Regions from separate parts of the Microbispora sp. GKU 823 genome, predicted to be linked through region 1. Evidence: riboswitches for the same ligand, from Rfam matches in the RefSeq annotation. Region 1 holds a riboswitch; each other region holds the start of a gene.
What was found. A riboswitch is a leader RNA that binds a small molecule or an ion and turns the genes downstream of it on or off. The one in region 1 is predicted to bind cyclic di-AMP.
Positions count from the first base shown of each region.

Region 2: it holds a riboswitch for cyclic di-AMP, as region 1 does, so the genes downstream of both, B1L11_RS34940 (C40 family peptidase) here and B1L11_RS37400 (CHAP domain-containing protein) in region 1, are expected to answer to the same signal.
Region 3: it holds a riboswitch for cyclic di-AMP, as region 1 does, so the genes downstream of both, B1L11_RS28210 (hypothetical protein) here and B1L11_RS37400 (CHAP domain-containing protein) in region 1, are expected to answer to the same signal.
Region 4: it holds a riboswitch for cyclic di-AMP, as region 1 does, so the genes downstream of both, B1L11_RS04700 (C40 family peptidase) here and B1L11_RS37400 (CHAP domain-containing protein) in region 1, are expected to answer to the same signal.

Region 1 is NZ_MWJN01000113.1:993-8,064, forward strand. Features, by position in the region: gene B1L11_RS37385 (IclR family transcriptional regulator C-terminal domain-containing protein) at 1-278, opposite strand, end outside; gene B1L11_RS37390 (PHB depolymerase family esterase) at 687-1,811, shown strand; gene B1L11_RS37395 (DUF305 domain-containing protein) at 1,957-2,574, shown strand; gene B1L11_RS37400 (CHAP domain-containing protein) at 2,637-3,416, opposite strand; cyclic di-AMP (ydaO/yuaA leader) riboswitch at 3,584-3,726, opposite strand; gene B1L11_RS37405 (dienelactone hydrolase family protein) at 4,096-4,839, shown strand; gene B1L11_RS37410 (DUF6295 family protein) at 4,851-5,138, shown strand; gene B1L11_RS37415 (GNAT family N-acetyltransferase) at 5,212-5,724, opposite strand; gene B1L11_RS52905 (TerD family protein) at 6,269-7,072, opposite strand, start outside.
Region 2 is NZ_MWJN01000097.1:957-8,028, reverse strand. Features, by position in the region: gene lysS (lysine--tRNA ligase) at 1-1,315, shown strand, start outside; gene B1L11_RS34950 (zinc-binding dehydrogenase) at 1,394-2,317, opposite strand; gene B1L11_RS34945 (LuxR C-terminal-related transcriptional regulator) at 2,567-2,815, shown strand; gene B1L11_RS34940 (C40 family peptidase) at 2,849-3,808, opposite strand; cyclic di-AMP (ydaO/yuaA leader) riboswitch at 3,959-4,111, opposite strand; gene B1L11_RS34935 (amino-acid N-acetyltransferase) at 4,505-5,065, shown strand; gene B1L11_RS34930 (RDD family protein) at 5,203-6,045, shown strand.
Region 3 is NZ_MWJN01000063.1:14,949-22,020, reverse strand. Features, by position in the region: gene B1L11_RS28220 (dihydrofolate reductase family protein) at 1-272, opposite strand, end outside; gene B1L11_RS28215 (hypothetical protein) at 265-1,089, opposite strand; gene B1L11_RS28210 (hypothetical protein) at 1,147-2,037, opposite strand; cyclic di-AMP (ydaO/yuaA leader) riboswitch at 2,093-2,230, opposite strand; gene galT (galactose-1-phosphate uridylyltransferase) at 2,301-3,359, opposite strand; gene B1L11_RS28200 (DeoR/GlpR family DNA-binding transcription regulator) at 3,423-4,226, opposite strand; gene B1L11_RS28195 (TIGR03086 family metal-binding protein) at 4,473-5,039, opposite strand; gene B1L11_RS28190 (SpoIIE family protein phosphatase) at 5,207-6,862, opposite strand; gene B1L11_RS28185 (TrpB-like pyridoxal phosphate-dependent enzyme) at 7,025-7,072, opposite strand, start outside.
Region 4 is NZ_MWJN01000005.1:101,878-108,949, reverse strand. Features, by position in the region: gene B1L11_RS04710 (hypothetical protein) at 1-858, shown strand, start outside; gene B1L11_RS49765 (NYN domain-containing protein) at 876-1,223, shown strand; gene B1L11_RS04705 (C40 family peptidase) at 1,373-2,335, shown strand; cyclic di-AMP (ydaO/yuaA leader) riboswitch at 2,649-2,803, shown strand; gene B1L11_RS04700 (C40 family peptidase) at 2,878-3,450, shown strand; gene B1L11_RS04695 (hypothetical protein) at 3,555-4,469, shown strand; gene B1L11_RS04690 (glycosyltransferase family 4 protein) at 4,591-5,700, shown strand; gene B1L11_RS04685 (Nramp family divalent metal transporter) at 5,713-7,011, opposite strand.

The sequences.
Region 1 (7,072 bases):
TGCGGCCGGGCCACCTCCCACAGGCCCATCGAGCGGACGTAGGAGACGCCGAGTTCGAGCACCCGCGGGGTCAGGGCGAAGCCGCCCTGCGCCGAGCGGGCGTACCCCAGCTCCTGCAGCGTGAGCAGGATGCGCCGCGCGGTGGGCCGGGCCAGACCGGTCGCCGCCGCCACCTCGGTCAGGGACATCACCGGGCGCGCCGGCTGGAACGCCCTGATGACATCGAGGCCGCGCGCGAGCGCCTCGATGAAGTCAGGTCCGGTGTCGCCTCGTGCCATGAACGCCTCTTCCGCTCGAACTCGCCGAGTCAACTTTAGACCCTGCTCGCGGTTGGCTGTCCGCCTGTCGGCGGCCCGCGTAGCGCGAGATGCCCAGCTTCACATCGCCGTAACGCGGCGGTCGGCGGCGACACGCCTCAGAGGTGACCGCTGAGCGGACCTCTGTCCGCGCTGACGACGCCATGACAGGACGGGGAAAAGTGTGCCCGGGGACCATGTCGGGAGGACGGCCGGAGTCCTACCGTGCGCGGAAAGGATCGGTGCCCAGGTCATCCGAGGAGCCCCCATGGTCACGTCCTTCCCCGCCCGGCCGCCGCGAGCGGCCCGAACCCTCGCGATCCTCCTGCTCGTCCTGGCCGGCCTGCTCGGCACGGCCCTGATCACCCCGCCCGCGCGGCCGCCTCGCTGGTGCAGGTCGGCTCGTTCGGATCCAACCCCGGCAACCTGGCGATGTACGCCTACCGTCCGGACGGCCTGCCCGGCGGCCGGCCGCTCGTGGTGCTCCTGCACGGCTGCACGCAGAACGCGAGCGGCTACTTCGCCGACTCGGGGTGGCGCAAGTACGCCGACCAGTGGGGCTTCGCCCTGGTGCTGCCGCAGACCTCCAGCGCCAACAACTCGTCGAGCTGCTTCAACTGGTTCCAGACCGGCGACACCACGAGGGGGCAGGGCGAGGCCGCGTCCATCCGCGCCATGGTCGCGTACGCGGTCGCCAACTACGGGACCGATCCCTCACGGGTCTACGTGTCCGGCTTGTCGGCGGGCGGGGCGATGTCCGCCGTCATGCTGGCGACGTACCCGGACGTGTTCGCCGCCGGATCGATCGCCGCCGGCCTCGCCTACCGCTGCGCGAGCAGCCTGACCGAGGCGTCCGGCTGCCAGTACGGCCCGACGAGCAGGACCCCGCAGCAGTGGGGTGACCTGGTGCGCAACGCCTACCCCGGCTACGCGGGGCCGTACCCGCGGGTGGCCGTCTGGCAGGGCCAGTCCGACTACACGGTCGTCCCCGCCAACGGCGCCCAGTTGCGCGACCAGTGGACGAACGTGCGGGGCGTCTCCCAGACCCCCACCTCCACCCGGTCGCTCACCGGCGGCACCACGCTCAAGGTGTACGGCGGCGACGACGTGCGCCTCTACGAGATCAGCGGCATGGGCCACGGCCTTCCTGTCGATCCCGGCGGCGCCGCCGACCAGTGCGGCGCCACCGCGGCGTACTTCCTCGACACGATCTGCTCGGCCTACCACGACGCCCTCTTCTTCGGCCTCGACGGCGGCGCCCAGCCCAGCCCCACCGCCACGCCCACCGTCACGCCCAGCCCCTCGCCCAGTGCCACACCCACTGCCCCGCCGACGGGCACCTGCGTACGGGCCAGCAACTACGCCCACACCACGGCGGGACGGGCGTACCAGTCCGGCGGCTACACCTACGCGAAGGGCTCGAACGACGCGATGGGCCTGTGGAACACCTTCACCACGCACGCGCTGCGCCAGACCGGCCCGGACTACTGGGTGCTCGCCGACGGCCAGTGCTGACCGGCCCCGCTCAGATCACGTTCAGGGCTGACGGGAAGGTTCCGCGGGACGGGGTACGACAAGCCGACGGGGCGGCGGCTGCCCGGGGATGGTCGCCGCCATCGGCACTGCGGGCAGGGCGGCGGGACCGAGGAGGTGTTGGCCGATGAGGGGACGTGTTCTGCCGGTGGCCCTGCTGACGGCCGATCTGCTGGTCGGCGTGGCCGGCGCGTACGGCTCCGCCGCCTGGGCCGGGACGGCTTCTTCGCCGCCCGCGCTCACCGCGTTCACCGCGCTGGCCGGGCCTGCCGCTACGACGCCGGCGGCCGACCACAACGACCAGGACGTCATGTTCGCCCGGATGATGATCCCGCATCATCGTCAGGCGGTGGAGATGGGGAGGCTGGCCGAGGGCCGCGCGGCGGATCCCCGGGTCGCGCGGCTCGCCCGGCGGATCGAGGCCGCGCAGGCTCCCGAGATCCGGACGATGAGCGGCTGGCTCACGGCCTGGGGCGAGCCGGCGCCCGGCGGGAGCCCCGGGCCGGCGCACCACGCCATGCCCGGAATGATGTCCCCCGAGGACATGCGGCGTCTCGAACGGCTGTCAGGACGCGCCTTCGACCGGGCCTTCCTCACGATGATGATCCGGCACCACGAAGGCGCCGTCGCCATGGCGCGCGACGAACTGCGCACCGGGGTCTACGAGCCGGCCCGGCGGATGGCGGCGTCCATCGTCTCCAGCCAGTCGGCCGAGATCAGGGAGATGAAGAGCCTCCTGGGATGAGGCCGCCGCGATGGCCGGAGCCGGCAACGCGACACCCGCAGATCCGGGAAGGCGGCGGGAGGTCACCCACGCTTGCGGTGCCGTCCGCCGGACGTCGCCGCCGCGGCCTTGAACCGCAGTCCGGTCACGGCGGTGGAGACCACCGCGAACAGCAGACCGGCCGGCAGGACGGCGTCGCCGGGCGACCACACGAGGTCGAGCGACTGCCCCTGGGTGGCCGCCATGTTCCTGGTGGTGGGCCCCGCGCCCTGAACGCTCGCATGCACGGCCGCCACGGGCTGGATCGTCACCGGCGCCTTCGGCGTCACCTTGACCTTGCGCGGCAGGCCGTACCCGACGATCTTGCTTTTGTCGCGCACCTTGCGCTTGAGCCACACGCCGTCGACGTTGCCCTCGATCGTGTGGACCTTCCCGCCGACGACCTTCTCGACGATGCCGACGTGGTCGATGTCGCGGATCTTCTTCGACCCCGACCAGGCGAAGAAGACCACGGCGCCCGGCTCGGGCTTGCCGCTCCAGGCGTGGTGCTCCTTGAACCACTTGGCGTGCCGCGTGGTCAGCGCGAACTCGCCGACGTGGTCCTGCACCCCGGCCCGGTCCGCCGCCCAGGAGACGAACATGTCGCACCAGGGAGCGGTCGTGAAATCGGGGTCCTTGGCGACGTTGTCGGCGTACCACTTGCCGAACTTCGTGTGTTTTCCGGCTCGTTCGCGGTAGCCCAGTTCGGGGCGGACGGCGTCGAGCAGCTGTCGAGCAATCGGATCGGTGGAAATCGGAGGCTCCTCATGGCGCGCTTCGAGACATGACGAACCGGCCCGCGGGGCGTGACGGCATGACGGCATGACCGGCCGGGGACACGGCCGCGGCGGGGCGGAATCAGAAACGGGAGATGTGGCAGCCCGTCACGGGCGCGCCATCACCCCGGAAGCCTGGAGACGTTCCAGGGCGGGCATGTGGTCCGGCGACGCGACGCGGACCGGGTGGGCAGGTGGAGCCGACACTCCACGCGCTCTCCTCTCCTTGGCCGCCTACCGGGTTAGCTGACGGGTTCGGGCCAGGAGTAGCCCTACCGGATGGTCCGGATTCACCCCAAGAGACGTGGGTCCCCGGTTCCCGGGATCGATGACTTCCGGGATTCGGCGGTCGCCGGTCGTCCTCGGGTTGAGGACCGCACACCGGCGAGACATCGGGAAGCTTAGTAGATAACAAGTGTGACACGACCAAAAACCCGGCAAAGGGCATCATTCTGGTCGCAGCCGTTCCGTGCTTCCGCAGGTCCTCACGGTCGCGGGCCGCCCGCGGTGAGATACGCCACACAGCGTCGTACGGCACATGCGCCCACACACTCGGCAAGGGGTCAGAGGCGGCAAGGATGCCGCTGTTGAACACCCCGCCCGCGATGACGGCGACGCCGCGCCGCTCGCCGGCCGCGGCACTGCCGTATTCATCGGATCATTACCGGGCGGCTAGCTTAGTTAGCCAAGCTAACTGCTGGTCGCCACAGGGAAAAGGGACTTTCTTATGACGGACGCGATGTGGGCCGGTACGGTCGCCGTGACCGGGCACGAAGGGGCCGAACTCGAAGCGTACGCGGCCCGGCCGCTCGGCTCCGGCCCCTACGGCGGGGTCGTGGTCATCCACCACCTGCCCGGCTACGACGAGGCCACCAAGGAGATCGTCCGCAGGTTCGCCGCGCACGGCTACGCGGCGATCTGCCCCAACCTGTACTCCCGGGAGGGCGCCGGGGTCAGCCCGGACGACCAGGCCGCCGCGGCCCGGGCCAAGGGGGGCGTCCCCGACGAGCAGCTCGTCGGGGACGTCGCCGGCGCCGCGGCGTACCTCAAGGGCCTGGAGCACGCCAACGGCAAGATCGGAGTGATCGGCTACTGCTCGGGTGGGCGGCAGACGTTCCTGGCCGCCTGCTCGCTCCGGATCGACGCGGCCGTCGACTGTTACGGGGCCTTCGTGGTCACCGCGCCGCCCGCCGAATCCCCGCTCAAGGCCGAACCGCTGATCTCCCGGGCCGGCGACCTGTCCTGCCCGCTGCTCGGGCTCTTCGGCGCGGACGACAGGTTCCCCTCGCCGGACGAGGTGGCAGTGCTCTCCGCGGAGCTGGACAAACTCGGCAAGGAACACGAGTTCCACGTCTTCCCCGACGCCGGGCACGGGTTCTTCTCCGTGGACCGCCCCGCGTACCGGCCCGCCGCCGCGGTGGAGGGCTGGAAGAAGGTCTTCGGTTTCTTCAGCCGCCACCTCGCCGCCTGAGGAGAACAGGGATGTGCACCTATCTCACCGAGAAGATCCGGATCGACGGCGCCGCCAAGGGGGCGTCGGGCTGGTTCACGGTCACCGACGGCATGGTCTACGTCGACCATCCTTACCACGCGTGCCAGGAGCACACGGTGAACATCGACCTCACCAACCCGGCCGAGGGCCCGTCGGCCCGGGTCGCGATCGAGCTCACCGAGGAGGCGGCGCTCGCCCTGGTCGAGGCCATCCACAAGGCCCTGGCCGCGGCGCCGCCCGGGCTCGCGTCGGCCACCCGCCGGTCCCTTCCCGCCTGATCCCGCCTCGTCGCCGCCGCGCGGCGCCGCCCAGGGTGAGGGCAGGGCGCGGACGGCCGGCGGTCCGCGGTCGTCAGGCTTCGAGCGACATGTACAGGCGAGTGCCCCCTGGCCGGAAGCCCACGCGTTCGTAGACCCGGCGCGATCCCTCGCCGCCGTACTCCAGCCACACCGACCGTGCTCCCCTGGCGAGCATCGTCTCGGCGAGCGTGGCGGTGACCGCGGCGGCGATGCCCCGTCCGCGGAAGCCGGGGCGGGTGCCGACCCCGGCGAGTTCCGACGTCTCCACGGCCGGAGCGGAGCACATGGCCGCCCCGGCGCAGCCGCCGCCGGGCGCCCGGACGAACCGGACCGCGCCGCCGTTCTCCTCCGTACGGCGCAGCCGGGCCGCGCCCTCCGGCGACGCGGCGAACTCGCCGCCGAACGCCTCGGACAGGGCGGCGTCGATCGCCACGTAGTCCTCGTCCGTGGCCGGCGCCTCCACAGGGAGGACGGCCGGCGGCGGCGTCAGCGTGGCCGGGGTGCAGACGAGATAGTCGTGCACCGCCTCGACGGTGAACCCCGCCTCGCGGAGCGCGGGCTCCACGGCGGGCGCGGCGTCCGGGGCGAACTCGAGCCGGGGCTTGAGCCCGCGCTCGCGGAACGCCCGATCAGCGCCGCGACGTCCCGTCCGCCCAGCCTGGCGCCGGGCAGGGGTGTCGCGTAGTTGACGTACGGGCTGGTGGTGCCGGGCTCGACGCCGAGGACGAAGCCCCCGATCTCGACGACTTCGGGACGGCGGCGAAGGTTGGCCACGGCGAAACTCTGGACATCGATGCCCACGGTGATATCGACCTCACGAACGACAAGGTGGAGCGGTTCGCCCATCGCTCGGCGCGGAGGGGTGAACTCGCACGGGAAAGCCATCCCGGACGGGGATGGAGAAGGTGCACAGGGCACCGTCACGTGGGGCCGCCGTGAGACGGTGAGGGCAGTGAACCGATGACGCGGGAGGCGTACCGGTCAGTGCCGACGGCGGCCACTGTGGGACGCCGAGAACATAGGCTTCGTTCCTTCGCTGTGATCTGTGTGAAGCGCGCTCACTTTCCCACGCGGGTCCGTGAGCGCGCAAACGGTTATCTCCGGCGGGGTCAGCGCGCCGCCGGGGCGAGCATGCCGACGAGGTCGCAGGCGTCGAGTGAGCGGATCAGGGCGGGGTCGAGACGGGCAGGATGCAGGGCGTAGACCTGTGCCCCCTCGCTCACCCGCACGTCGTCCTCCAGCACCACGGCGAGACCCGCTTCCGCCGCGCCGGCCTCCGCAGCGGGGCCGGCCGCGTGCCGTACGCCGAGGCGGGACGCGAAGGCGGCGGCGTCTTCGCCGGGACGACGCGCGTGCCGGCTCACGGCGCCGTCGCGGTGCCGTACGACGACCTCGCGGGCGCGGGCGGCGGCGTGCCAGCAGGCGACCTCCCACAGGGTGACGCGCTCGCCGAGGCCGTAGGCGTCCTCGGCCGCCGCGCCCAGACGGGCGATTTGCTCCTCGTGTTCGTACACGTCGTGGAACCCGGCGAACGCGGACACGTTGAGGTCCACCCAGCGCATCGTGCGCGACCAGAGGTCGGCGACGAGCGGGACGAGGATCTTGGCCGGGCCGGTCAGGTCGAAGCGCTGCCGTACGGCGAGCGGGTCGAACAGGCCGTCCGGATCGTCCATGAATCCGGCGAAACCGCGGGCCAGTTCGTCGAACGGCACGTCGTTGTAACTGAACACGATGGGCACCACGTACCGGCCGCCGGTCGCGCGCAGCGCGGCCACGTCGAGATCCACGAACTCCGACGCGCCCAGCGGCTCGGGCGCGGAGGTCAGATCCCCGGAGTGGACGGCGGCGCTCGCGCCGAGCCGCAGGTTCGTGTAGTCGCACAGCCCGACGAACTCCCACCGCGCGTCGAACAC
Region 2 (7,072 bases), on a different contig from region 1:
CGTGGAGTTCCACGGCATCAGCCAGACGCAGATGTACACCTCCGGCGCGTACCGGGAGCAGGTGCTGCTCGCCATGCGCGAGCGGCGGAGGATCGACGCGATCCTCGACCAGTACCGCACCAAGAAGGCCAAGGCCAAGGAGGTCACGGACGCCGACGAGGCCGCGGCCCTGGAGGGCTCGGGGGCCGCGAGCGAGGACGACGGCTCCGGCGCCGGGGGCTACTACCCCTACAAGCCCTACTGCTCGGTCTGCGACCGCGACCTGACCACGGTCACGTCGTACGACGACGAGACCACCGCGATGTCGTACACCTGCGTGTGCGGCCACGGTGAGACCGTCCTGCTGTCCGAGCACACCCGCGGCAAGCTGGTGTGGAAGGTCGACTGGCCGATGCGCTGGGCCTACGAGGGCGTGGTCTTCGAGCCGTCGGGCGTGGACCACAGCTCGCCGGGCTCGTCGTTCGTCGTCGGCGGCCAGATCGTCCGCGAGGTGTTCGACGCCCCGCAGCCGATCGGGCCGATGTACGCCTTCGTCGGCATCAGCGGCATGGCCAAGATGAGCAGCTCCAAGGGTGGCGTGCCGACCCCGGCCGACGCTCTGTCGATCATGGAGCCCGCGCTGCTGCGCTGGCTGTACGCCCGCCGCCGTCCCAACCAGTCGTTCAAGGTCTCCTTCGACCAGGAGATCCAGCGCATGTACGACGAGTGGGACACGCTGACCAGGAAGGTGCAGGACGGCACGGCGCTGCCGGCCGACCAGGCGGCCTACCGCCGCGCGTCGAGCACCGCCTCCCGGGTCCTGCCGGAGACGCCGCGGCGGCTGCCCTACCGGACCCTGGCCTCGGTCGTGGACATCGCCACCGGGCACGAGGAGCAGACGCTGCGCATCCTGCGCGCGTTCGACCCGGAGATCTCCGGGCTGGACGAGCTGCGGCCGCGGCTCGACCGCGCCCAGCACTGGGTGAACACGTACGTGCCCGCGGAGGAGCGGACGCAGGTGCGCGAGACGCCCGACAAGGAGCTGCTCGACACGCTCGGCGAGCAGGACCGGGAGTCGCTGCGCCTGCTGGTGGAGGGCCTCGACGAGCACTGGTCGCTCGACGGGCTGACCACGCTCGTGTACGGCGTGCCGAAGGTGCAGGCCGGGCTCGACATGGACGCCAAGGCGGCCACGCCCGAGCTGAAGGCCGCCCAGCGCGCCTTCTTCGCTCTGCTCTACCGGCTGCTCGTCGGCCGCGACACCGGCCCGCGGCTGCCCACGCTGCTGCTGGCCGTGGGCCGCGACCGGGTGCGCGAGCTGCTCGGCCGCGCCTGATCTCCTGAGGGTGGGCCGGACGGTATGACCGTCCGGCCCACAGCCGTGCGCCGAGACAGGCGTAGCGGCGTAGGCGAATCAGGGCAGCAGGACCAACCGGCCGCGCAGGCCGCCTCTCCGCAGGCGTTCGTGCGCCTCGGCCGCCCGCTCCAGCGGATAGGTGCCGGCGACCCGCATGCTCAGCCGTCCCGCCTCGGCGAGCTTCGCGACGTCCCGGAGCTGGGCCGCGTCGGCGCGGACGAACACCGTCGGGACCCGGATGCCGCGCAGCGGGACGGGGGCCTGCCCCGCGACGACGGCGACGAACGCGCCCCCGTTGCGCACGGCGTCCAGCGCGGGCAGGCCGACGACCGCCGCGTCCACCAGGCCGTGCACGCCGCCGGGAACGACGGCTCTGACGGCCGCGGCCAGGTCGGCGCCCCTCGGGACGAACCATTCCGCGCCGAAGCCCCGGACGAGTGCCTCGTCGCCGGGCGCGGCGACCGCGGCGACCCTGAGCCCCCGTGCTGCGGCCAGCTCCACGAGATAGCCGCCGACGCCACCGGCCGCTCCCGTGACGAGCAGGGTCTCACCCTCGGCGAGCCCGGCGAGATCGAGCGCCTGGACGGCGGTGAGCGCGTTCAGCGGCAGCGTCGACGCCTCGGGCGCGGCCACCCCGGCGGGCGCGGGCGCGACGGCCGTCTCGTCCAGCACGACCAGGTCCGCCTGGGTCTTGAGCGGCTCCGTCAGCCGGTCCGACAGCCCGATGACCCGCTCGCCCGGGCGTACGCCCGTCACTCCCGGTCCGGTCCCATCGACCACGCCTGCCACGTCCCAGCCGAGTGCGTACGTCTCCAGGTGCGGCATGAGCCCGCCGTCGGCGAGGGCGCCCGCGGCCGTGAACAGGTCGACGGGGTTCACGGCCGCCGCCTCGACCCTGATCCGCACCTGCCCCGGCCCCGGCTCGGGCTCTGCCACCTCGACGACCCGCACGGCTCCATCCCGTGCCACCAGTGCTCTCATGAGTTCCTCTCCTTCCGGCGTGTCCTTCCGGCGTGGCAAGGAGCGTAAGGAGAGCTGCTCTCTTCCGGTAAGAAGGCACCTGGAAGTGCGTAAGGGAGGCGAAGGAAAGGCGATGGCCCACGGCCCGTTCCGCTACAGAGGCGGCGTACGGCCGGAGGCTCGACTCCGAACCTTGACGACCTTCATGGCAGGCGTTTACCGTCCCTGAAGGGTGGGCCGACGAAGCATCGTCGTGGGGGAGGGCGGACGATGGGTGTTCCCGAGGTCGTCTACCGAGGTGACAATCTCGCCTCGGACCTTGAGCGTGCCGGTCTCACCGAAGAGGATCTGCTTCTCCTCGCGGAGCTGGCCAAGGGCGTGACCGCCGACCGGGTGGGCCGCAGTCTCGACGTCAGCGGGCGCACCGTGCGGCGCCGGCTGCGATGCATCTGCGACCGGATCGGCGTCGCCACCGCGATCGAGGCCGTCGCCTGGGCGGCGCGCCGCCGCCTCATCTGACCGCGTCCGCGACGCCCTCCGGCGAGGAAGGGCTCAGTCGGCGACGCGCACCGCTCCCGCGAACGGCCGCCCGGCGATCTTCGCGATGTGGATGACGTCTCCCGTGCGCGGCGCGTGGATCATGTAGCCACCGCCGATGTAGATGCCCACGTGGTGCAGGTCGGGGTAGAAGAACACCAGGTCGCCGGGGCGAAGCTGGTCGCGGGAGATGTGCGTGCCGGCCGTCCACTGGTCGCCCGTGTAGTGAGGCAGGCTGATGCCGACGGACTGGTAAGCCGCCATGACCAGGCCCGAGCAGTCGAAGGAGCCGGGCCCCTCGGCGCCCCACACGTACGGCTTGAGCTGCTGCTTGAGGGCCCAGCGCGCCGCCTGGGCGGCCTTGCCGTCGCCCACGATGGGGAACGACATCCTGCTGCGGGTCTCGGCGCCGACCGTCCGGGAGACCTGCCGGTAGAGGTTGCTCTCGGTCTTCTTGATCAGCTTGGTGATCTTGTCGCGCCGTGAGTCGAGGCCGCTGAGGAGCTTCTTGACCTCGGCCTGCCGGGCGGAGGCGCTCTCCCTGGCCCGCGCGGCGGCGTCCATGGCCTTGGTGACCTCGGCGACCTCCTGGCTCTCCTGCAGCTCCAGCGCGTACGTCGTGGAGGCCTGGTCCAGGTATCGCCGCGGGTCGGCGTCGCTGTCGATGAGCACGAGCGCGTTGCCGAGCCCGTTGGTCATGTAGGAGTGCTGCGCGAGGGCGCTCGCCTTCTGCCGGCGGACCTCGAGTTCGGCCTCGCTCTTGGCGAGGTTCTTCTTGGCGAGGTCGGCGGACCGCTCGGCCGCCTTCAGGCGCACGCGCTCGCCGTTGTACTGCTCGGTGAGGGTCTCGATCTCGGTGTAGAGGCTCTCGACCTGCGCGGTGAGCTCCTTGAGGCTCGGCTTGGGGTCGGCGGTGGCGCGGACCACCGGGGCGCCGAACGTGATCGCGGTGATCGCGACGCCGACGAACGCCAAGCGGCGGACGGCACCCGGACCGGCCGTGCCGGATCCGGACCCTCGGCCGCGGGCGTGCCTGCCCGCCGGCCGTCCTCCACGCATGCGCAACCGAGCTCCTCTCCCACATGTGCCCGCGGCGGGTCCGTCGTCGAGACGGGGCCGTACGGCGGGGCACCTCTGAGCGCCTACCGGGTTAGCTGACGGGTTCGGGCCGGAGTAGCCCTACCTTTGCGGATTCACCCCTTGACGATCCGAGATCGAACCGATCCTGATCCTGCAGTTGGGTCCCCGGTTCCCCTTCGCACTCGGTGCTTCGAAGATTCGGCGCCCGGTCGCCGTGAGCGCTCACGATGACCGGCATCGTCGCTGGACGATAGTGCACGGCGAGTTCTTGCTCAACCAGAACTCCGAAACCCGTCTACGTTTGACAACCAAACGATCACGGTCGGGTCACGGGAACGGTAGTGATGCGTCCGCGTTCACCTGGGTTTAGAGCGATCTAAGGCATTGGCCGTGCAGCTCGGGCGGATGAAAAAAGTGGGACGAACCGGAACAGTCACCTCAGGGCGCGGCCGTGCATCCGTCCGTATCCTGATGGCTACGCAGGGTCAAGCATCGTGTCGGGTGTCGTGTTTGGACATGACCGTTATCCGTAGCGGCGCGATCCGTACCGACCGCGTGGGATCGGCCGCGGTCCGGCTAGGCTGGCCGGTCATGGAGCAGGTCGCCGCGCAGACATCCAGTGAGTCGGGTGCCACGGCCGTGACGGTGCGCCGGGCCAGGACGCCGGACGTCCGGGCGATCCGGCGCCTCGTCGACGCGTATTCGGGCGTCGGTCCCCGCCTGCTCAAGAAGAGCACGGTCACGCTGTACGAGGACGTCCAGGAGTTCTGGGTGGCCGAGACGGGCGGGCAGGTCGTCGGCTGTGGCGCGCTGCACGTGCTGTGGGAGGACCTGGCCGAGATCAGGACCGTCGCGGTGGACCCCGCGGCACGCGGCGGGGGCATCGGCCACCGGATCGTCGCCGCGCTCATCGAGACCGCCAGGGACCTCGGTGTGCGGAGGGTCTTCTGCCTCACCTTCGCGGTGGAGTTCTTCGCCAGGCACGGCTTCACGCCCATCCAGGGCACCCCAGTCTCCCAGGAGGTGTACGCGGAACTGCTCGCGTCGTACGACGAGGGCGTCGCCGAGTTCCTCGACCTGGAGCACGTCAAGCCGAACACGCTGGGGAACACCCGGATGTTGCTGCACCTCGACCGCATTGATCACCATTGATGGGCATTGATCGCCGATCTTGACGGTGGTTGTCGACTGCTGCAAAGGTGACTGTTGATACACCTGTCGCTACTTTTGGCAATATCAGCGTGTGCTACAGACGTTCGGCGCATGCGTCTTCGAAACGAGGTGACACGGTGAGCACCGGACAGCCGCCGTACCCCCAGGACGAGTCGGACGGAACGCCACCGCCGTCATCGAACCCCGGGTACAACACGGACAGACAGCCCCAGGACTACGACCCAGACGTCACGGTCGTCAGCTATCGCGGGCAACACACGGGCCCGCAGCAGCCGCCCGGCTACGACCCCGCCCAGGGCGGCTACGGCCAGCAGCAGGGTCAGCAGCAGGGCTACGCCGCCCAGCAGGGCCAGCAGCCCGGTTACGGGCAGCAGCAGTACGGCCAGCAGGGCTATGGTCAGCCCGGCTTCGGCCAGCCGTACGCGGCCTCGGGGCCGATTCCCCCCGGTGCCCCGGCCCCGCTCGCGGAGTGGTGGCAGCGCCTCGTCGCCCGCATCATCGACGGCGTGATCGTCGGCATCCCCTTCGCGATCATCACGCTCGTGATCACGGGGATCGTCGTCACCAACGCGAGCATCGACCCGACGACGGGGGTGTTCACCACCGGAAGCGGTTACTTCCTCGCGTCACTGCTCACGGCGATCCTGGGCGGCCTCGTCATGGTCGCCTACGAATTCCTCATGCTGCGGGCGCAGGGGCAGACGCTCGGCAAGAAAGTCATGGGAATCAAGGTCGTTCCGGTCGGAGGCACTCTCGACGCGGGCGGGCTTCCCCAGGACGCGGCGCTCAAGCGCGCCGGCGTGCTCTACGTTTTCGAGTTCCTGCAGTGGATTCCCGTTATCAGCTACCTCGCGAGCCTCGCCTCCCTTCTGAACGTGCTGTGGCTGTTGTGGGACAAGCCGCTGCATCAGGCGCTGCATGACAAGGTCGCCAACACCGTAGTGGTCAAGGTCAAGTAACGACGACAGACGGGGCCGATGGAACGGACCATCGGCCCCGTTTTTCTATGGGTCGCTATGGTCCGTCCGCACCGCCCGCTCACCCCGCTGTGACGGAAAAACCTTGCGGTGCCTCCCGGACATGCCATGCTTGGGTTCACCGTCCCGAGAGGTGCCCAATGACCGCGAGGCCGCCCCCGGCGCCAATCCTTAAGAGTCGCCCCCGCCGTCCCGCCCGGGTCATATCCGCCCACGGGCGGCTTAAGGAACCGTCAGGGGCGCTTATGGGGCCGTATGGAGCCCCACAGGCCGTTATGGCGCTCCCGGATCCCCACCCGCTCTACCCGGCCGCAGGCGGCGTCCGCGGAATGCGGGGATCGTTTGGCCGTGGGAAACTCTGACGCCACGACCGTCCGGGCCGTCCACGTGATTGTGCCCCCGCTCCTTTTTTCGATCTTCAGACCTCCCGCCCGTCGATCTTGATGGAACCGGCCGGTCCTCTCTTTTTACGAGGCTTCCGGGCTGTGCCGATCTGCTTGCGCGTATATCCCGCGAGCCGTGCGCGCCGTACGAGAAGGGTGCCGGGCCCCCTTGTGAAGATCCGGCCGCCGTGACACGGGCTCCTCGTTTCACCCGGGCTTCAACGGCGTACGTCCTCGGTCCGGCCTTTTCCGCAGGACGTGTTTGCCGCTTCGCACTTGTCCGTCCGTGCCTGTTCGTCCTGGTCGGCAAGCCGCTCACCAGCGGCTACGGCCTGGACTAGGGGGAACCCGGGGGCGTGCGGCCCCGCCGCCCGCCGCCGCCCGGGAAGTGCGCAAGCGGCTGAAACGGCGGGACGGCCCAGGATCGGTGACCGGTGGGGTCGGCATTCTGGGTACGATTCGAGTGCATCCGGTAAGGCCGCTGGAGAGACGAGGGATTACCCCGGCCCTCCAGGGGCACCCCGGAAGGCACGCCTGGTCCCTCCCGGCGCTATGGTCGTATCAGGGCGCCCGGCCCGGCAAGAGGCCGGCGGCCTTGCCACGTCCTCGGAATTTCCTCGGGTGCA
Region 3 (7,072 bases), on a different contig from region 1:
TTCTTCCAGGCGAGCGGCTCCCGCAGGGTGTTGGAGAAGACGGCCTTCGGCAGGTCGTTCATCCGGGTGCTCGCCTCGTCGGCGGCCGCGGACGAGATCGCCGCGAGCGCCTCATAGGTGACGCGACCCATGAGCATCAGGTGCGGCTGCTCGGTCGCCTCGCGTATCCAGGCGTCGAGGCCGGGCCCCGGATAGCCGAAGAAGGCCCCCACGTCCACGCCGGCGGCGAAGCCGTCCAGCGACACGAACAGGTCCGCCGTGAGGTCAGGCACGGTGGTCACCCCGCTTTCGCCACATGCCCGGCCCGCCGGTGTGCGGCGTGGGCAGGTAGCCATCTGGAGGAGCAGGAAGGGCGTCGATGCAGGCCGGTGAGCAGGCGTTCACCAGCAGCGGCACGGTGTCGGTGCCGACCCGTAATGAGATCCACACCTGGTGAAGCCCGCCTTCGGCGATAGGCCGGTCGCAGACGCTGCACGCGCGGATCACGTCGGTGCCCCACACTCCAGGGTCGAGGCCGAGGAGATCGAGGTCCCGGGTCGATGCTCTGCCCGGCTGGAGCGGAGGAAACGGCGCTCGCACCTTGAGGTTGCCGTAAAGCGAGCGGGTGCTGACCGTGCCGGCCTTCAGCCGCCGGCACCTGGTCAGCTCGTACGGGAACCAGTGGAGGCGATGCGACGTGTAAGGGCTGAACTCCCGCAGATTGGTCATCGAGCCGATCTCCGGGGGGATTCGCACGAGGTTACTGCCGTAGAGCACCAAGTGCTTGACCTCGGTGAGTTTGGCGATGGTCGGAGGCAACGTGACGATCTGACGCTGCTCGGCCGGGCTGAGTTCGACAAGAGGACGGAACACCTCGCGGCCGTCCGCCGCCGCTTCTTCTACGAGCTCGAGCAGATGTCGCCAGCCAGGGGACGCAGTGTCCTGACGCTCAGGATGGAAGCGCACAAGGTGCGGCGGACGAACCCTGTCTTGGCGAACCCTGTGTTGGTCGAAACACCTGCATATCTCCCTGCCGGCCCCCGGCCCGCCTTCGCCGGCAGCGTCGGCCCATCGATTGGCCAGCAGGGGCGGGGGAGGCTCGTCCTTCATGGCAGGACGATAACCCGATCCGCCCTTCTCGTTCGCCTGCCGACGAGAGCCCCGGCGTCAGTACATCGAGATGTGCACGTGGTCGTAGTGGTTGGCGGTGATGCTGCCGCGGTCGGACATGGTCCGCCAGCCCGGATGGCCGAGGTTGTAGATGCGCTGCTGCCAGATCACGTACATCACGCCCAGCTTCGGCCCGTTCTTGATGGCCCAGGCGGCCAGGCTGTCGCCGAACGCCTTCATCTCGGGGGAAGGCATGGCGCCGCCCGAGCTCATCATGAAGTCGCAGGCGCGCCCGAGGGGGTGCTCGCCGCTGTTCTCGGCCCGGTAGCAGCCGACCGGAAACCGCAGGTCGAAGTGCTTTTCGACCTCCGTGCGCATGAGCCGCATCCGGGGGGTGATGTTGTCGGAGCCGCTGGGCAGCTCCGGCGCCCACGACCCGCCCGCGCGCTTGCCCGGCGCGATCGGGATCAGCGCGTCGAGCTTGTCCTTGATCTCGTCGATGAGATCCTCGGCGTCCTCGCGCTGTCCGGCGACCTCGGCGGCCTGCGCCTTGAGCTGTTCGGTCAGCGTCTTGGCGGCGTCCGCGGCCTGCTGCCGTTCGGCGCGGACCTGGTCGAAGCGGGCGAGCCTGGCGGCCTGCTCCTCCTTGAGCTGGTAGTTCAGCGCGGCGGTGTTCATGTCGGGCAGCGCCATCGCGCTCTCGGTCTGGTAGCGCAGCCCGGCCATCCGCCGTACGGCGTCGCTGGCGGCCTCGTAGTCGGCCTCGGCCTTGGCCAGCCGGCCGCGGGCCGCCTTCTCCTCGACGCGGGCCTTGGCGAGGGCGACGCGTTTGGCGTTGTAGTCGCCGATCAGCCGGTCGACCTTCTTGCGTAGGTCCGACAGCTCCTTCTTGAGCTGCTTCTCCGTCGGTTTGGGGTCGGCGGCGCCAGGGGTGGCCGCGCCGAACACGAGGACGGCGGAGGCGAGCGCGCCGAGAGCCAGGGGGAACGCGCGGGGCAGAGCCCACTCCTCTCCATCTGCCGACCGGGTTAGCTGACGGGTTCGGGCTGGAGAAGCCCGGGCAGGCGACTGCCTTGACCCCAGGTGCGTGGTTGGGTCCCCGGCTCCCGGGCGGGCGCCCGGGATTAGGCGTACCGGTTGTGACGTCCGGTGTCAGGGATACTAGTGGTAAAGAAACCGTGGCTGCCACCAAAGTCGCAACCATTCGGAGATCAAGCCGTTACCGCCTCGCGTAGCATCCGGGCGGCCTCCTCCGGAAGCACGTCGTTGACGAACGCGCCCATGGCCGACTCCGATCCGGCGAGATACTTCAGCTTGTTCGGCGCCCGCCGGATCGTGAAGAGCTGCAGGTGGAGGTAGGCGAGGTCGCGCCGATAGGTGACCGGGGCCTGGTGCCAGGCCGCGACGTACGGCATCACGACGCCGAACAGCCCGTCCAGACGGCGGAGCACCTCGATGTAGAGCGGCGCGAACGCGGCCCGTTCCTCGGGCGACAGCGCGGGGATGTCGGGCACCTGACGATGCGGGTAGACGTGCACCTCGAACGGATAACGCGCGGCGGCCGGGACGAAGGCCGTCCAGTGCTCGTTGGCGGCCACCACCCGGGGGCCCCTCCGCTCGGCGGCCAGGACGTCCGCGAACAGGTTGCCGCCCCGATGGCGGGCGGCGGCGTCCAGCATCTGCCGGGTACGCGGCGTGACGTACGGATAGGCGTAGATCTGCCCGTGGGGGTGCGGCAGCGTGATGCCGATCTCGGCGCCGCGGTTCTCGAAGCAGAAGACCTGCTCCACGCCGGGCAGCGAGGACAGCTCGGCCGTGCGGTCGGCCCAGGCCTCGACGACCAGTTCGGCCTGCTCGTCGCTCAGCGAGCTGAACGACGCGTCGTGGTCGGAGGTGAAGCAGACGACCTCACAGCGCCCGATCCCCGGCCGCACCTCGCTGAGCCCGCCCACCTGCTCGTACGCTCCGGTGTTGAAGCTGAACGACGGGAAGCGGTTCTCGAACACCGCCACCTCGTACGGCGAGGGGATCTCCGAGCCGGGATGCCCCGGGCAGAGCGGGCACTCCTCGGCGGACGGCAGGTGGGTGCGCGTCTGGCGGTGCCGGGCGACGGCCACCCACTCGTCCATCAGGGGGTCGTAGCGCAGCTCGGAGGCGAGCGGGCGCGGCGGCAGGTCCCTTTTGTCGGTGGCGCTGTGGTCGGCGTCGTCACGCCGGTCGAAGTAGATCAGCTCACGGCCGTCGGCGAGATGGGTGATGGTGCGCTTCACAGAGCGGTCTCCAGCTTCACGGTGCGGTGTCCCGGGTCACGGGGGGCTTCCAGAGGTCCGGCGTCACAGTGCGGTCTCCAGTTCGGTCTCCCCGGACGGATCGGTGAGGAGGAGCTCGCCGGCGTGCTCCGACAGCGCGGCGCGCGCCTCCTCCGGCAGGCCGACGTCGCTCACGACCACACCGGCCTCGCCCAGGGCGGCGATCGTGCTGATGCCGATCGTCCCCCACTTGGTGTGGTCGGCCAGGACCACGAGCTGCTGGGCGGCCGCGATGAGGGCGCGGTCGGTCTCCGCCTCCAGCAGGTTGGGCGTGGTGTAACCGGCGCGGACGCTCATGCCGTGCACGCCGAGCATGAGCGTGTCGACGTTCAGGGAGCGGACGGCCGCCACGGCCACCGGGCCGACCAGCGCGTCGGAGGGCGTACGCACGCCTCCCACCAGCACCACGGTCTGGTCGGGCCGTCCCGCCCGGTGGAAGACGTCGGCCACCTGGACGGAGTTGGTGATCACGGTCAGCTCGGGCACGTCCACCAGGTGGTGGGCCAGTGTCCAGGTCGTGGTCCCGGCCGACAGGGCGACGGAGCTGCCCGGCCGTACGAGCATGGCGGCCCGGCGGGCGATGGCCTCCTTCTCGGCCTGCTGCCGCACCGACTTGGCCGCGAAGCCCGGCTCCTCCGTCGAGCCGGTGCCGGTGGCGGTCGCCCCGCCGTGCACCTTGACGATCAGGCCGCGCTCCGCGAGGACCTCCAGGTCGCGGCGGATCGTCATGTCCGAGACCCCGAGGTCGCGTACGAGCTGCGCGACGCGCACCCCGCCGGTTCTGCGTACCCTCTCCAGGATCGCCTGCTGCCGTTGCTGGGCCAGCATCCACCACTCCTGTCAACAGATTCAAACAAATTATGCCTCACGTACGTGGAGACATGTTGAGTTGGGGTCCGGGTACTTGCCGTCGGCGATCCGGGGGAGGACAGTGAGCGAAAGCCGTACCCGACGGAAGGCGGTCGTGATGGGCAGGCGCGCACGCAAGTCGAAGGCACGCAAGAAGAAGAAGGCCAACCACGGCAGGCGGCCCACAGGCCGGTAGGCCCCGCGGAAGGTGCTGCACGGTAGGGCTTAGGGGTTCCTGCCCCAGGCGGCGAGCAGATGAGTCTGCTGGTCGGCGCCGGCCGGAACGTCGCGCTCGTCCCCGATGACCCCCGCCTCGCGGTAGTCCTCCCGCGCCTTCTCGAACCATTCGGAGCAGGAGGCGACGAGTTCGGGGTCGAGCCGTTCCGGCCCGCCGATGGCACGTGCCAGATCCCAGGTGTGGATCAGCGCGTCCGCGAACAGCTCGGTGATGTACTCCTCGCCCGGCACGTCGCCGAAGGACAGGTGGGTCACGCTGGTCAGGGCGCCCTCGGCGTACACCGCCTGGACGGCGCCCTGCGCGGACGCCTCGAACGCCTTGAGCGGGTCGTCGCCGAGCACGTCGCCCTCGAAGGCGTCCCCCACCTCGGCGACCGTACGGCCGGACAGCAGTTCGGGGGCCCACAGGTTCTCGGCGACGACGTGGTTGACGAGCCCCCGGACGTCCCAGTCGACGCAGGGGGTCGGCAGCTCCCACTGCCCGCGGCGGACGAGATGGAGGCGGTCCCCGAAACCGTCCAGCGCCCTGCGGTACGCGTCACGGATGTCGATCATGTCCCCTCCTCGCCACGAACTCCCCATTCGAACGTAACTCTTCTCAACGATCAGTCATACACGCTCGCCGGGGAGGGAACGCCCGGGTCAAGGGACGTGCTGCTCGACCCAGACGATCTTTCCATACGGCGTGGGCCGGGTGCCCCAGCGGTAGGCGAACCGCTTGATCAGCTGGAGACCGCGGCCGGTGTCCTCGTCGGGGGCGGCGGTGCGCGGGGGCGGGAGTGGCGGGGGGAGCCGTCGACGACCTCGACCACCAGCGTGCGGCCGCGCAGCAGGCGCAGCTCGATCGGCGGCCAGCCGTGCTTGAGCGCGTTGGTGACCAGTTCGCTCACGATGAGCTGGGTGCTGTCCACGAGGCCGCCCAGCCCCCACCTCTGCAACGTGCCGCGGACGAACCGGCGGGCGTGCGAGACGAACCGCGGGTCGGACGGCAACGGGCAGGTCGCCACCTCGTCCGGGTCGAGATCGCGCACCCTGGCCACCATCAGGGCGATGTCGTCACGTTCGTGGCCCGACCGCTGGCTGCTGATGATCACGTCGCACATGTCCTCCAGGTCCTCGACCGGACCGGCGAGCAGGCGGCGCAGCCCCATGATCCCGGCGTCCAGGTCGCGCTCCCGGCTCTCCACGAGGCCGTCGGTGTAGAAGGCGAGCACGCTCCCGGCCGGCAGGACCAGCTCGCGCGACTCCAGCGGGTCGCTGCCGATGCCGAGAGGCAGGCCCGACGGCAGCTCGATGATCTCGGTCGACCGGTCGGGGTGCAGCAGGATCGGCGGCACGTGCCCGGCGCGGGCGAGCGCGCACGTGCGCGTCACCGGGTCGTAGACGGCGTAGATGCACGTCGCGATCTGACTGGGGTCGAGGTCCTGGCTCATCAGGTTGAGCCGGAACAGCACCTCGTCGGGCGGCAGGTCGAGGCTCGCGAGCGTACGCGCGGCCGTGCGGAGCTGGCCCATGGTCGCCGCGGCCCTGGTCCCGTGGCCCATGACGTCGCCCACCACAAGGGCCGTACGGCACCCGGGCAGGGCGATCACGTCGTACCAGTCGCCCCCGACGCCCATCAGGTCGCTGGCCGGCAGGTAGCGCGAGGCGATGTCGATGCCGAGCGCCTGCGGCAGTTCGACGGGCAGCAGGCTGCTCTGCAGGGTGAGCGCGGTCCTGCGCTCCCTGGTGTAGAGCCGCGCGTTGTCGATGCACAGGGCGGTGCGGGCGGCCAGGTCCTCGGCCACCACCACGTCCTGCTCCTCGAACGGCAGGCTGTCCGGGCGCCTGGTGAAGATCACGCAGCCGAGGACCCGTCCCCGCGCCCGCAGGGGGACCGCGAGGAACGAGGAGTCGGTCAGGAGCGAGGCGACCGCCTCCTCCCGGTCCAGGCTCGCGCCGATCAGCCGGGCGCTCTCCTTGTCGAGTGCCGGGTACATCAGCGGCTTGCCCCCGGCCATGCACTGGGCCTGCGGGAGGATCGCCGGGTAGACCGTCGCCTCGCCGACGGGGAACGCCTTCACCCAGGAGTCCGGGTCGGCGCCGGCCACGCCCAGGGCGACCCGGCGTACGAGGGTGGTCCCGTCCACCGGCCGGGAGGACAACTCGCCGTCCGCCATGAGGCGGTCCTGCACCATCACGGCCGCGGCGTCGGCGAAGCGGGGGACCGCCACGTCGACGAGCTCCCGGCTCGTCTCGGATAAGTCGAGCGTGCTGCCGATCCGCCGGCTCGCCTCGTTCAGGAAAGCCAGCCGCTCGTGCGCGGACGCGGCGCTGCTGCGGCGCCACTGCGCCCGGTTGCCCGGGGCGGGGTCCTTGATAACGCAGTTCCGGTTCAACGAATTCTCCGGAGAGAGCGGATGGTGTTCCAGAATCGTATGGAGCTGATACCGCGCATTTCAGCCGTTTGACATGAGTGCTCCGGTCGGGATTACGGTGCGATGGCGCAGCCGTACCCGCCGGTCAAGGGACGAAACGGGTAACGGTGGGCATGCGTCGCATCAGACGGTCGGCAGGTGCGCGAGGGCCGCGTCGATCCGCTCCTGCGG
Region 4 (7,072 bases), on a different contig from region 1:
GCCGCGGCCGTGCCGCCGCCGCTGCGCAACATCGCCAAGTTCGACCCGCGCAAGCGCGCCCGCCTGGGCAGCGCGCCGATCGCGGCCAGCTGGAGAACGACAAGGAGTTCCGCGAGCGGGTGGCCGAGACGGTGGAGGCCGCCTGGCCCGAGCTGGTGGCGAGCCTGGCCGCAGGGCACGGTGCCCCCCGCGGCCGAGCCGGTGCTGGTCGCGGCGGCGGCCTACCTGACCCGCCCGCCCGGCTGGCCGGACCTGATCGAGCAGGCGCGGGCCGATCTGGAACACGCCGCCGCCGCGGGCACCCAGCGGGAGCAGGCGGAGACGCGGCTGCGCGAGCAGCTCGCGGCGCAGCGCGCCTCCGCCAAGGAGGAGATCGACCGGGTGCGCGAGCAGCTCAAGGCGGCCCGCGCGGAGAACTCCGACCTGCGGCGCAAGCTGCACGACGCCCGCGAGCGGGTCAGGGCCGCCGAGGCGCGGGCGGCCGAGCTGGAGGCGGAGACGGCCGAGGCGCGGTCCAAAGCCGCGAGCGCCAACGGCGCGGCCGAGACCGAGCTGCGCCGGCTCAGGGAGCGCCTGGCGGACGCCGAGCGCCAGCTGGAGGCCAGCCGCAGGGCCGCCCGCGAGGGCCGCAGCATCGAGGACGCCCGGGGTGCGGGTGCTGCTGGACGCGCTCCAGGACGCCGCCGCCGGCCTGCGCAAGGAGCTCGGCCTGCCCACGACGATCAGCAGGCCGGCCGACTACGTGAACGCGGTGCTGCCGGGCGAGGCGGGCGTGACGGCCGTGCCCGCGCGGGCGCTGGCCAACGACGACCCCCAGCCTCCTCGACCAGCTCCTGGCCATCCCTCATCTGCATCTGATCGTCGACGGCTACAACGTGACCAAGACCGGCTATCCGTCGCTGACCCTCGCCGACCAGCGGGCCCGGCTGCTGACCGGGCTCGGCGGGCTCGCCGTGCAGACGCGGGCGGAGGTGACGTGCGTGTTCGACGGCGCCGAGCTGAACGGGCCCGTCCAGGTGTCCGCGCCGCGCGGGGTGCGGGTGATGTTCAGCGCGCCCGGGGAGATCGCCGACGACCTCATCCGCACGCTGGTGCGCGCGGAGCCGCCGGGGCGGGCCATCGCGGTGGTCTCCTCCGACCGGGAGGTGGCCGAGTCGGTGCGCCGCATGGGCGCCCGGCCGGTGCCCTCGCTCCTACTGCTGCGCCGTCTCGGGCGCGGCTGAGGCGCCGTACGCGCGCTCCGGCCCGGCGTCGTCACCGTACGTGATGACTGCCGCGAATACCTGCGAATAGGTTGAAGCATCAAGATCGCCTAGATAGAGTCGCGCCGCAGGTTTCGTTGATCTAAGAGGTTGATCCTCAAGGGGGCTCAGTGCGAGGGCGTGTGCCGGTGGCCGCCGGTCTGGCCGCCGTGGTCCTGCTGACGCCGGTGACGGGCGCGCAGGCGGATCCGAAGCCCACAGTCGCGCAGGCCAAGGCGAAGTTGAACAAGCTCAACGAGCAGGCCGACAAGCTCGTGGACCGCTACAACGCGGCCAACGAGAAGTGGAAGAAGGCGAGGCAGAAGTACCTCGCGATCAACGACGACTACAAGAAGCAGAACGTCCGGGTCGAGGCGCTCCGCTCCGGGCTGGTCTCGATGGCCGTCAGCAGCTACCAGGTCGGCGAGATGGGGTCGTGGGGCGGCGTCTTCTACAGCGCCGACCCCGATGCCATGCTCAGCGGCCTCGCCACGCTCAACCACATGTCGGCCGAGCGGGCCGGGCGGCTCAGGGAGTACGAGGGCGCGATCAAGGACCTCAAGGACCGCCGCGACCAGAGCAAGGTGGTGTACCAGGAGGCCGCCGACGTCAAGAGCGAGCTCGCCGACGAGAAGGAGAAGGTCGACAAGCTCGTCAGGGAGCAGATGAAGCTGCTGCGCTCGCTCGGGACGTACAACCCCGGCAACCCCAACAGCGCCGGCATCGTCTACACCGGGCCGGCGTCCGGCAACGCGCTGGCGGCCCTCCAGTTCGCCTACAAGCAGGTCGGCAAGCCGTACCGCTACGGGGGCACGGGACCGGACGCCTGGGACTGTTCCGGGCTCGTGCAGGCCGCGTGGGCGGCTGCGGGCGTGACGCTGCCCCGGACCAGCTACGAGCAGTGGGCCTGGGGTGCGAGCCGCAGGGTCTCGCTGGACGAGCTCCAGCCGGGCGACCTGCTCTGGCACGCCGGGTACGGGCACGTCGGCATCTACGCCGGCGACGGCAAGGTCGTCCACGCGCCGCAGACCGGCGATGTTGTGAAGATTGTCACACTCGCCGAGTATCACGCCATCGGAGCTGTCCGCCCCTGAGGGCCCGGCCTTCTATGTGAACTTCTGTGCCTTTTGTGACTCATGTGACCCGGTTTACCCGTTGATGCCGAGATTGTGAGCAGAGTCACACTTAGCCTTTCGCGATGCGGGTAAGCTGCGGTTTCTTCTTCGCCGCCTCTGTTATCCGATCTTTATCCGGCGGGAGGGCTTTGCCGAACGCGGCGAGTCCTCGGTAGCTTCTGGGCCGCGGCGAGCACGCCTCGCCGCGGCGCACCCGGTCCGGCCGGCCGTCGCGCAGTCATCCACCGTCACCGGCGCTCTCCATCACCCTCCCCCTCGCGGGATCCCTCAGCGCCGGTGGCTGCCGAGTCCGTGCAGTCAGGAGGCACGGAGCCGGGGAACCATCGACCTTCACGCGAAGGTCCGGGGTGAATCGGCGCATCGCGCGCCGTAGGGCGACTTCCCCGCCCGAACCCGTCAGCTAACCCGGTAGGCGTGAGCGGAAGACCCGAGGAGAGATCCTGTCTACCACCCCCTCTAGCCTGTCCCGTCTTGCCCGAATTGCCCTTGGTGGTGCTGCTTTGACGGCATCCGTCGGGGTCGCCGGTGCGCATCCGGCGGCGGCGGACACGGTGACGGTCACGGTCGTCAAGACGGCCCCAGCCACGAAGACGGCCACGAAGACGGCCACGGCGAAGAGCGCGAACACCGCCGCCCGCAGGGCCGCCGCGAAGAAGCAGCAGACCAAGAAGCGCGCCGCCAAGCGGAAGGTCACCAGGGTCGCGCTCCAGCGGGCCAAGGCCCAGCGTGCGGTGAAGGTGGCCGAGAAGCAGATCGGCGACCCCTACCGCTACGGAGCCACGGGACCGGGCGCGTTCGACTGCTCGGGCCTGGTCCAGTACGCCTGGCGCAAGGCGGGCGTACGGCTGCCGCGCACGACGTGGTCCATCCGCAGCGCGGTCAGGAAGAAGGTGTCCTGGGGGAACTTCAAGCCCGGTGACCTGATCTTCACCAGCGGCGGCGGCCACGTCGGCATGTACGTCGGCCACGGCAAGATGATCCACGCTCCGCACAGCGGCACGCGGGTGCGGATCGACAAGCTGGACGCCTACAGGAGGAGCACCTTCGTGGGTGCCGTCCGCCCGGGCGTCTGACGGGCACCGGTCACCAGCCCCCTCGACCGGCGCCGTCCCTACGGCCCCGTCCACCTCGCCGAGGTGGACGGGGCCGGTGGCGTGTGCTGGCTACCATGCACGGCGTGACTGCCACGAGCGGTGTGCCCGGAGGCGTGCCCGGCGTACGCCCCGAGGCCGGCCGGCGCCACCCCGAAGCTCCGCCTCATCGGGTCCGTCCCCGTGCGACCACGGCCGTGGCCGTCGCGCTGGCCGTGCTGCTCGCCGGGCCCGCCGCCGCGGCCCCGCCCGACCCGCTGCTCGCCCTGCGGCTGGCTGCCCGGGCCGCCGTGCGGGAGCACCCGGGCATGTGGACCGGCGCCTCCGTCGCCCGCGGCGAGCGCGCCGTCGTCGTCGGGTCGCCCCGGCCGCTGGTCGCCGAGATCGCCGCGCTGGCCGATCGCGCGGGCCGCACGGTGAGGAGGATCTGGGGCGGGTACGGCGGCGCGGTGGTCCTCGTGCCGCGCACCGAGGAGCAGGCCGCCGTGCTGGCCGCGCCGGCGAACGTGGACGGCCTGGCGGCCGTCGCCACCGGCGGCCGCGTGATCGTGCAGCCGGCCGCGTTCGCCCGCCTGTCCGCGACCGGCCGTCTGGTCGTGGTGACCCATGAGCTGACGCACGTCGCGACCGCCGGTCGCCGCGCGGTCCCGATGTGGCTCATGGAGGGCTTCGCCGATTACGTGGGCTATCTGGACAGCGGGCTGCCGGTCCGTGCGGTCGCCGCCGAGCTGGCCGCCGACGTGGCGGCAGGGAGGGCGGCGCTGAACGCCCTGCCGGGGCCCGCCGACTTCGCCGCCAGGCCCGCCCAGGCGTACGAGGAGGCGTGGCTGGCCTGCCGCTACATCGCCGCGAGGTTCGGGGAGCGGAGGCTGGTCGCCCTCTACCGCGCCGCGCTACGCGAGGAGATCGGCGCCGCCCTGCGGGAGGTGCTCGGGCTGACCGCCGACGGCCTGACCCGCGAATGGCGGTCGTACGCGCGCGAGCGGCTCGCCCGTTCCTGATCGCGACAGGGCGCCTGCTTTGCACAGGGCCTCTGCTTTGCACAGGGCGACGGTGGTGGCGGTGGCTGCGACAATGCGTTCCCGGGCGGACCGCGCGACCACGCCGGCAGCGGGGGTGAGGATGACGAAGCGGACGCTGATCGTCACGAACGACTTTCCGCCCAGACCGGGCGGCATCCAGGCGTTCGTGCACGGCCTCGCCTCGCGCAGGCCGCCCGGCTCTGTGGTCGTGTACGCCCCGCGCTGGAAGGGATGCGAGGAGTTCGACGCCCGCCAGCCGTACGAGGTGGTCCGTCATCCCTCCTCGCTGATGCTGCCGACGCGCTCGGTGGCGAGAAGGGCGGCGGCGCTGGTCGAGGACGGCGCCACCGTCGTCTTCGGGGCGGCGGCGCCGCTGGGGCTGCTCGCCCCCGTCCTGCGCGCCGCGGGCGCGGCGAGGATCGTCATGCTCACCCATGGGCACGAGGCGTCGTGGGCCCGCCTGCCGGGCGCACGCGCCCTGCTACGCCGTATCGGGGCGGGGGCCGACGTCGTGACCTACCTCGGCGACTACACCCGCCGCCGGATCGCCAGGGTCGTCCCCGCCTCCAGGCTCGTACGGCTCGCGCCCGGCGTGGACACCGCCGCCTTCCACCCGGGGGCGGGCGGCGACCGGGTGCGCGCGTCGCTCGGCCTGGGTGACCGGCCGGTGGTCGTGTGCGTCTCCCGGCTGGTGCCGCGCAAGGGCCAGGACGTGCTGCTGCGGGCCTGGCCGCTCGTCCTGCGGCGGGTTCCCGGCGCGGTCCTGCTCCTGGTCGGCGGCGGCCCCCTGCGGCGGTCGCTGGAGCGAACGGCCGCCCGGGCCGGCCTGACCGGTTCTGTGGTCGTCACCGGGTCCGTGCCCTGGGCGTCGCTCCCGGCCTACTACGACGCGGGCGACGTGTTCGCCATGCCGTGCCGCAGCAGGTTCGGGGGGCTGGACGTCGAGGGCCTCGGCATCGTCTACCTGGAGGCGTCGGCGACCGGGCTGCCGGTGGTCGCGGGCTCCTCCGGCGGCGCCCCCGACGCCGTACGGCACGGCGAGACGGGCCTGGTGGTCGACGGCACCTCGCACACGGCGGTGGCCCGCGCGCTGTGCGACCTGCTGGCCGACCCGGCCCGCGCCCGCGCGATGGGCGAGCGGGGCCGGGCCTGGATCGAGGAGGAGTGGCGCTGGGACCTCGTCGCGGCCCGGTTCGCCGAACTGCTGTGACGCGACGCCGCCTCAGCCGGTGAACACCTCCACGAGCAGGAAGCCGTTCAGCGCGCTGATCACGGCGGCGACGACGACGGCGGCGACGGTGGTGAGGCGGCGGTTGACGAGGTCGCCCATCAGCTTCCTGCTGCTGGTGAACGCCACGAGCGGGACCAGGGCGAACGGGATGCCGAAGGACAGCGCGACCTGGCTCAGCACGAGCGCCCGCGTGGGGTCCACTCCGACGGCCAGGACCGCCATGGCCGGGAGCATCGTGACCAGCCGCCGCGCCACGAGCGGCACGCGGCGGCGCAGGAACCCCGCCATGATCACCTGACCTGCGTAGGTCCCCACGCTGGAGGAGGCCAGGCCGGAGGCGAGCAGGGCGAGCGCGAACGCGACGGCCGCCCCGGGGCCGAGGACCTGCCCGAGACCGGCGTGGATGGCCTGCAGGCTGCCGGGATCGCCGCCGCCGAACGCGGCGGCGGCCACGGTCAGCATCGCCATGTTCACCAGTCCGGCGGTGCCGAGGGCGACGGCGATGTCCATCCGGCTGGCGCGCACGGCCTCCCTGCGCACATCCCCGCGCACGTCCTCCCTGTGCACGTCCTCCCCGGGCCCGCCGTGCGCGCCCTGGTGCTGGGTGAGGGCCGAGTGCAGGTAGACGACGTGGGGCATGACGGTCGCCCCGATGATCCCGGTGGCCAGCAGCAGGCTGTCGGTCCCGGCCAGGCGGGGCACGAAGCCGCCCGCCACACCCGCGAGGGACCCCGACAGCAGCACCTGGTAGGCGAATCCGGCCAGGACCACCGCGAGCATCGCCGCGACGGTCGCCTCGAACCGGCGGCGTCCGCGCGGCGCGAGCATGAGCAGCAGCGAGGAGACGACGGCCGTGATGGCGGCAGCCGGCAGCAGGGGCACGCCGAACAGCAGGTTCAGGGCGATCGCCCCGCCGATGAACTCGGCCAGGTCGGTGGCGGCGGCGACCACCTCGGCCTGCACCCACAGCGGCAGGCTCACCCGGCGCGGCAGCTGGTCTCGGCACAGTTCGGGAAGGTTGCGGCCGGTGGCGATGCCGAGCTTGGCCGAAAGCGCCTGCACGAACATGGCCAGCACGTTCGCGAGGGCGATCACCCACAGCAGCATCGTCCCGTACTGGGCGCCGCCCGCCATGTCGGTCGCGAAGTTGCCCGGGTCGATGTACGCCACGGAGACGACGAAGGCGGGACCGCACAGGCCGGCCAGCCGCGCCAGGCGGCCCGGCGCCGCCCGCCCCGCGGTGTGAACGGCGGGCGCGGGCCCGTTCAGAGGACGGCGGGAGTCGAGCACGAAAGCCTCACAGGAAACACGAAAGCCTGACAGGAAAGAGGTCTCACGCCGGCCCGGGCGC